2 linked regions of the Dinoroseobacter shibae DFL 12 = DSM 16493 genome follow. The protein of the gene in region 1 interacts with the protein of each later gene in a pairwise test. Links are inferred from orthologs where the notes say so. Each region holds a gene or a part of one and is shown on either strand. Other genes may lie near its edges.

What was found.
Region 2: the proteins of DSHI_RS08310 (region 1) and DSHI_RS11900 interact in binary tests that used the Escherichia coli proteins (3 or more experiments, as listed by UniProt). The link is inferred for Dinoroseobacter shibae DFL 12 = DSM 16493 from one-to-one orthologs.

The regions. Positions count from the first base shown.
Region 1 is NC_009952.1:1,695,161-1,698,677, reverse strand. The notes cover bases 637-3,517. They hold DSHI_RS08310 (cysteine desulfurase family protein), read left to right. Parts: upstream 637-1,494; coding sequence 1,495-2,541; downstream 2,542-3,517. Other genes in these bases: sufB (Fe-S cluster assembly protein SufB), read left to right, coding at 2,599-3,517; iscR (Fe-S cluster assembly transcriptional regulator IscR), read left to right, coding at 995-1,483; DSHI_RS08320 (alpha/beta hydrolase), read right to left, coding at 637-823. Also shown: DSHI_RS08325 (hypothetical protein), read right to left, coding at 1-167; more of DSHI_RS08320, read right to left, coding at 170-636. UniProt on the Escherichia coli protein: Master enzyme that delivers sulfur to a number of partners involved in Fe-S cluster assembly, tRNA modification or cofactor biosynthesis. Catalyzes the removal of elemental sulfur from cysteine to produce alanine.
Region 2 is NC_009952.1:2,467,148-2,470,779, forward strand. Bases 1-2,996 are described here. They hold DSHI_RS11900 (sulfurtransferase TusA family protein), read left to right. Parts: upstream 1-1,382; coding sequence 1,383-1,610; downstream 1,611-2,996. Other genes in these bases: DSHI_RS11890 (cytochrome P450), read right to left, coding at 1-72; DSHI_RS11895 (hypothetical protein), read right to left, coding at 69-1,259; DSHI_RS11905 (Rne/Rng family ribonuclease), read right to left, coding at 1,666-2,996. In the rest of the region: more of DSHI_RS11905, read right to left, coding at 2,997-3,632. UniProt on the Escherichia coli protein: Sulfur carrier protein involved in sulfur trafficking in the cell. Part of a sulfur-relay system required for 2-thiolation during synthesis of 2-thiouridine of the modified wobble base 5-methylaminomethyl-2-thiouridine (mnm(5)s(2)U) in tRNA.

The DNA of each region.
Region 1 (3,517 bases):
TCGGCTTGACGCACGCGGATGTAGGTCTGATACGCCTCTTCCATGGTCGATGAACTCGCCCCCAGCTGTCTGCCGACATCCACGATAAGTTGTTCGTTACCGGTCCGCGCGACTTCCGCCAGCGTGTCCTTGGCCAAGGCGTCCGCAAGATCGTCAATGATCGACATGGCTAGCGCGTCGTCTCCGTCAGCCTGCGGCGAACATATTTATCCACGGTGGTGATCATCTCTTCCATATGCGGATCTTCGAAGAAATGGCCCGCATCGGGGATCTCTTCGTGCGTGATCGTAATCCCCTTTTGCTCATGCAGCTTGTTGACCAGCGACACGGTATCCGCCGGGGCCGCAACCCGGTCCGCGGAGCCGTTGATGATCAGTCCCGAAGACGGGCAGGGCGCGAGGAAACTGAAATCATAGGTATTCGCCGGGGGCGCCACGGAGATGAAACCGGTGATCTCGGGCCGCCGCATCAGAAGTTGCATCCCGATCCAGGCTCCGAAGGAGAAGCCTGCGACCCAGCAATGCTTGGAATTGGGGTTCATCGATTGCAAGTAGTCCAGAGCACTGGCGGCATCCGACAGCTCGCCAACCCCTTGGTCGTACTCGCCCTGGCTGCGCCCGACGCCGCGGAAATTGAAGCGCAGCACCGTGAAACCCATGTTGTAGAACGCGTAATGCAGGTTATAGACCACGCGGTTGTTCATGGTCCCGCCGAACTGCGGATGGGGATGCAGGACGATCGCGATCGGGGCGTCTTTTTCCTTCTGCGGATGGTAACGGCCTTCGAGCCGTCCTTCGGGCCCCGGAAAAATCACTTCGGGCATGGATGCCTGTCCTCTCACCGCCGTTGCCGTTTGCGTCGTCTGTTTTCTTGACGAATTCAATCGGGCAATCTAGAACCATTCTAAACCGAGCGTTGTGGAACCCGGCCCTGTGCAATTAAGGAAAGCAGGGGCGCAGGTCAATGTGCGGCGGCCGTTGCAGGGGAGGGGATCGTGAAACTCAGTACCAAGGGCCGCTACGCGATGGTGGCGATGGCCGATCTGGCCGAAGCCCCGGCCGACAAGCTTGTGACGTTGTCGGAGATTGCCGAGCGGCAAAGTATCTCTCTGACGTATCTCGAACAGCTCTTCGTCAAGCTGCGTCGGGCAAAGCTGGTCGAGTCCGTGCGCGGGCCCGGCGGAGGGTATCGGCTGGCACGGGCGCCGGATGCCATCCGCGTATCGGATGTCCTGCAGGCCGTGGACGAAACGGTCAGTGCCATGCATACCGGGGCGGGGGCGTCCGGTGCCAAGTCCGGCTCACGGGCGCAGTCGATGACCAACCGGCTCTGGGAAGGGTTGAGCGCGCATGTCTATGTGTTTCTACATCAGACCCGCTTGTCTGACGTGGTGACCAACCAGCTGACGCCATGCCCGGCGGTACCGACGCTGTTCACCGTTGTCGACGATGTGGTCGACGATGCAGACGCAGTTGCGAACTGAGGATCCCGAACGTGAAGTCACGCGTCTATCTCGATCACAATGCGACCGCCCCGCTGCGCACCGAGGCGCGCACGGCGATATGCGCGGCCATGGACCTTGTGGGAAACCCATCTTCGGTGCACGGCGAGGGGCGCGCGGCAAAGGCATTGATCGAACGGGCGCGGGCGGAGATCCTGGAGGCATTGGGTGCGCAGGATTGCGACCTGGTGTTCACGTCCGGCGCGACGGAGGCCGCAGCCCTCGCCTGCGCCGGGCAGGACCTCGACTGCGCCCCGATCGAGCATGATGCGGTGGCGTTTTGGGCGAACCCCGGTCTCGGGGTTGATGCGGATGGTACGGTCAAGGTCGAAACCGCGGGAAGAACGGCGCTGCAGATGGCAAATTCCGAGACCGGGATCGTGCAAGACCTGCCCCAGGGGCTCGCGGTTAGCGATCTGACGCAGGCGTTCGGCAAGCTTCCGGTCGCGTTTTCTTGGACGGGAGCACGCATCGGCTTCGTTTCCGCCCACAAGCTGGGCGGCCCCAAGGGAATCGGCGCTGTCGTGATGCGGCGCGGGGTCGATCTTTTGGCACAAATCCGCGGTGGCGGGCAGGAAATGGGCTGGCGTTCTGGCACCGAAAACCTGATCGGTATCGCTGGATTTGCGGCTGCAGCCAAGTCCGCGCAGGCAGATCTGGACAAAGGTGTCTGGGCGCGAGTTTCTGAAATTAGAAATATTCTAGAAACAGCCCTTCACTCTGCCAGCTCACAGACTATTTTTGTCGGGAAAGATGTGCAACGTCTGCCGAACACGATCTGTGCTGTGACACCCGGCTGGCGAGGCGAGACGCAAGTGATGCAGATGGATCTCGCCGGCTTCGCGGTGAGCGCAGGCTCCGCCTGTTCCAGCGGGAAGGTGAGGCCCAGCCGCGTGCTGCAGGCCATGGGCTTCAGCCCCGAGGACGCAGCCTGTGCTCTCCGGGTCTCCATCGGCCCGGAAACGAAAGAAGAGGACGCCCTGCGCTTCGCTGAAGCTTGGGGGAAAGCAAAGAACCGACATGCGGCCCGGGCCGCCTGATCGGGACGAGACAAACCGCCCCGCAAAGTGAGTATGGGGGCCAGAGAGGATGACCAGATGAACGCTCTGACAGAAGTTGAAGTGCGCGAGGGTGTGGACCGCGAAACGGTCGAGGCGGTTCAATCGGTCGGAGAGCGCTACAAGCACGGCTGGGCAACCGACATCGAGATGGAATACGCCCCGAAGGGCATCGACGAGGACATCGTACGCCTGATCTCGGAAAAGAACGAAGAGCCCGAATGGATGACAGAGTGGCGGCTTGAGGCCTTCGCGCGGTGGAAGAAGCTCAAAGAGCCGAAATGGGCCATGGTCGATTACCCTGAAATCGACTTCCAGGACCAGTATTACTATGCCCGCCCAAAGAGCATGGAGGTGAAGCCGAAGTCTCTGGACGAAGTCGATCCCAAGCTCTTGGAAACCTATAAGAAACTCGGTATTCCATTGAAAGAGCAAGCACTCCTCGCCGGTGTCGAGGCGCCCGAGGAAGACCGCCGCGTCGCGGTGGATGCGGTGTTTGACTCCGTATCCGTCGGCACGACCTTTCAGGCCGAGCTGAAAAAGGCCGGCGTGATCTTCTGCTCGATCTCCGAGGCCATCAAGGAACATCCCGAGCTGGTCAAGAAGTACCTCGGCTCCGTCGTTCCGGTTTCGGACAATTACTATGCCACACTGAACTCGGCCGTGTTCTCGGACGGCTCTTTTGTCTATGTGCCGCCGGGCGTGAAATGCCCGATGGAGCTGAGCACCTATTTCCGCATCAATGCCGAGAACACCGGCCAGTTCGAGCGGACGCTGATCATCGCGGACAAGGGATCGTATGTGTCCTATCTCGAGGGATGCACCGCGCCTCAGCGCGACATCGCGCAGCTGCACGCTGCGGTCGTCGAGATCGTTCTGCTGGAAGATGCCGAGGTGAAGTATTCTACGGTGCAAAACTGGTATCCCGGCGACGAGAACGGCAAGGGCGGCATCTATA
Region 2 (3,632 bases), 770 kb from region 1 along the record:
AAAGAGCTTCAGGTACTGCCAGAGCGACACCCGGTCCTGCCGCGCCACGGGTTTCGGGGCGGGCGGCCTCATGCGACGACACGTCGGCGCAGCACGCTGGGCGAAGGGGCCCGCGCCTCGAACCGGTCCTTGAGCCGCAGCGGCCCCGCCGTGATCTGGAAATAGTCGTAATCCCCGGGCCGGTCGAACGCATGCAGATACTGGAAATGCAGCCGATAGAAGCGCCAGCGCAGCTTTGCCCAGGTTTCCGGCGCGAGCGTCTCGCTGAAACGCGCCGAGATGATGCGCGGCCCGGTCTGGTCTGCGCGTGCCACGCCGCTCACGGCCACCGGATCGCACAGCGCGAAGGCGCAGCCATCGCCGGGCGCAGTCACATCCAGCCAGAAAACCCGGGACTGGTGGCCCAGTACCGCCAGATCGCCGCGCAATTCCGTCGCCTGCGGCAGGGCCGACACCATGGGCGTGACGTGACCGAGGCTGAGAAACCCGACCGTCACGCCGCTCTCCAGGCGCCCGGCACGCAGCAGTTCTGCCAACACCGTCACCCCGAGATACGCGCCCGAGGAATGGCCCACCAGCAGCACTTCGTCTACCTCTCCGCGCGCCGCCTCGGCCACACGGTCCGCGAACCCCGACAACCGGGCGCGCAACTCCGGCGGATACGCCCCGCCCAGCCCCGCCGCATAGGCATAGTCCCGCATCAGGTAATGGGCATAGAGCCAGCGATCCGCCCGGTACCCGGCCTCCAGCACGAGGGCGAAGACCCCGACCGCCAGCAAAAGATCCAGCCATGGCACCGGGACCAGCTGCAGACACAGCACCCCCGCCCCCAGCGCCAGCAGCAGCTGCGCCAGCAAGGCCACCACCGGATAGAGCGCGGCCAGCACCGGCCCCTTGCGCAACCGCGTCAACCGCCAGAGGGCCCCGCTGGCAAGATAGATCCACGCGGTTCGCACCAGCGCCGCGTAGGACCGCAGCACATTGCCCGTCATGGACGCCTGCACCAGATCGGACCAGACCAGCACCTCGATCTGCGTCACGACCTCTCGCGCACCGTCGCGCAAGTCCACCTGCCAGGCGGTCCCCCCGGGCAGGCCCGCGACCTTCAGGCCATAGCCCGACAGCTCGGCCTGCTTGCGGCCCTCGCGGCGATACATCTCGCGGTATCGCCGGGGCGGAAACGGGTCATACCCGGGCAGGTAGAACACCTTGCGGCGCCGGACCTCTGGCGCCTGTTCCGTGGATGTCATGGCTCGCATCGCTCGCGTTTTGCGCGACCCTAGCCCGCGCTCCGGGGCTTGGATAGATCACCAGAGCCGAAAGCGGCGTAAGGGCTGCGGAATTTACGTGCAGCGCGGGCGACAGGCCGGTATTCAAGGGCCATGTCCGATCAGACCCATCTCGATGCCCGGGGGTTGCTGTGCCCCCTACCCGTCCTGAAAGCGCGCAAGGCGCTGAAATCCCTGCCCAAGGGCGCGGAGTTGCACCTGCTGGCCGATGACCCGGCCGCGATCGTCGATGTGCCCCATTACTGCGCCGAGAGCGGTCATGAACTGCTGCGCCAGACCGACCGGGACGACGGCCAACTCTACGTGATCCGCAAAACCTGAGCCGATGAAAAAGGGGCCCCGAGGGACGCCTTTTCCGATCGATATGGATACCAGTTCAGCGCGCGAGCGACCACCACCCGCGCCGCTTGGGCTTGGTGTCGTCGTCCTGCGCGGGCGCAGCCTCGTTGGCGGCCTCTGCAAGCTCGGGCTCCACGGCTTGGGGGTCTTCGGCCTCCGCTTCCGATGCCTCTTCGGAGACCGGTTGGCCGGTCTCCTCATCGGTCGTGTCGGATGCCTCGTCTCCGTGTTCGACAGGGGCCGTTTCGGCCGTCTCCGGCGTGGGATCGACCTCCGGGGCGGGCGCCTCAGACTCTGCGGGTTCAACCGGCGCTTCGGCCTCCGCTACAGGCTCGGCTTCCGCCGCAGGCGCGTCGGCCTTGGCCTCCGCAACCGGCTCGGGGGTCGGGGCGGGTTCAGGCGCAGAGACGTCTTCAGAGACAGCATCCCCATCGGGAGCAGCTTCACCCTCTTCTGCGTCGGACTTCCGGCGACGACGCCGACGACGCTTGGGTTTCGGGGCCTCTTCTGCCTCTGCCTCAACCGCCGGTTGGGAGGACTCCGCTTCTTCGGAAATGTCAGCTTGATCCGAGGAGTCCGCGTCTGCGGCGGATTGTGCCTCGTCGCTGCCATCTCCGTTGGACTCGCCGTTCTCGGTCCCACCGCCCCGGCGGGAGCGGCGGCGACGGCGGCGGCGCTTGCGCGGGGCCTGCTCTTCGCTGGTCTCCTCGGTGGCGGCAGTCTCTGCCTCGGTCTCGGTGTCGGCCTCTTCCTCGTCGGGCTCCTCCACGATCTCGGCCTCGTCCACGCCCGAGGTGTCGATCGACACAACCGGCGCGTCAAGCTCGACCACCTTGCGGGTCGCGGTCTTGAACTTGTCGATGGTGAAGTCCGCCCCCGAAAGTTCGTTCGAGGCCTCCAGCCGCACGGACAAACCGTAGCGCCCCTCGATCAGCGCGATATGCTCGCGCTTTTCGTTGAAGAGGTAGTTGATGACATTGACCGGCGCCTTGACGAGAACCTCGCGCACGCGGCGGCGCATGCCCTCTTCTTCCAGCGCGCGAACGATCGACAGCGCCAAGGAATTATCCGACCGGATCAGCCCGGTGCCATGACAATGGTTGCAAGGCTGGGTGGTGATTTCCAGCATCCCCGGACGCAGGCGCTGGCGCGACATCTCCAGAAGGCCAAAGCCCGAGATGCGGCCCACCTGGATGCGCGCGCGGTCGGTCTTCAGCTTGTCCTTCAGACGCTTCTCGACAGCGGTATTGTTGCGCCGCTCTTCCATGTCGATGAAGTCGATCACGATCAGACCGGCGAGGTCGCGCAGGCGGACCTGGCGGGCCACTTCCTCGGCGGCCTCCAGGTTTGTCTTGAGCGCGGTCTCCTCGATCGAGCCTTCCTTGGTGGCCCGGCCCGAGTTCACGTCGATCGCCACCAGCGCCTCGGTCACGCCGATCACGAGGTAGCCCCCGGATTTCAGCTGCACCGTGGGGTTGAACATGCCCGCGAGGTAGCTTTCCACCTGATACCGCGCAAAGAGCGGCAGGTTCTCATTGTAGAGCTTCACGTTCTTGGCGTGGGACGGCATGAGCATCTTCATGAAGTCCTTGGCCACCCGGTAGCCTTCTTCCCCCTCGACCAGCACCTCGTCGATATCGCGGCTGTAAAGATCGCGGATCGAGCGCTTGATGAGGTTGCCTTCCTCATAGATCGGGGCGGGCGCGATGGATTTCAGGGTCAAGTCGCGGATCTGCTCCCATAGCCGCTTGAGGTAGTCGTAGTCCCGCTTGATTTCGGTCTTGGTCCGCTTGGCCCCCGCCGTGCGCACGATCAGGCCCGCGCCGCGCGGCACCTCGATCTCGGAGGCGATCTCCTTGAGTTTCTTGCGGTCCACTGCATTGGTGATCTTGCGGCTGATGCCGCCGCCGCGGGCGGTGTTGGGCATCAACACGCAGTAGCGGCCCGCGAGGCTGAGATAGGTGGTCAGGGCCGCGCCCTTGTTGCCACGCTCTTCCTTGACGA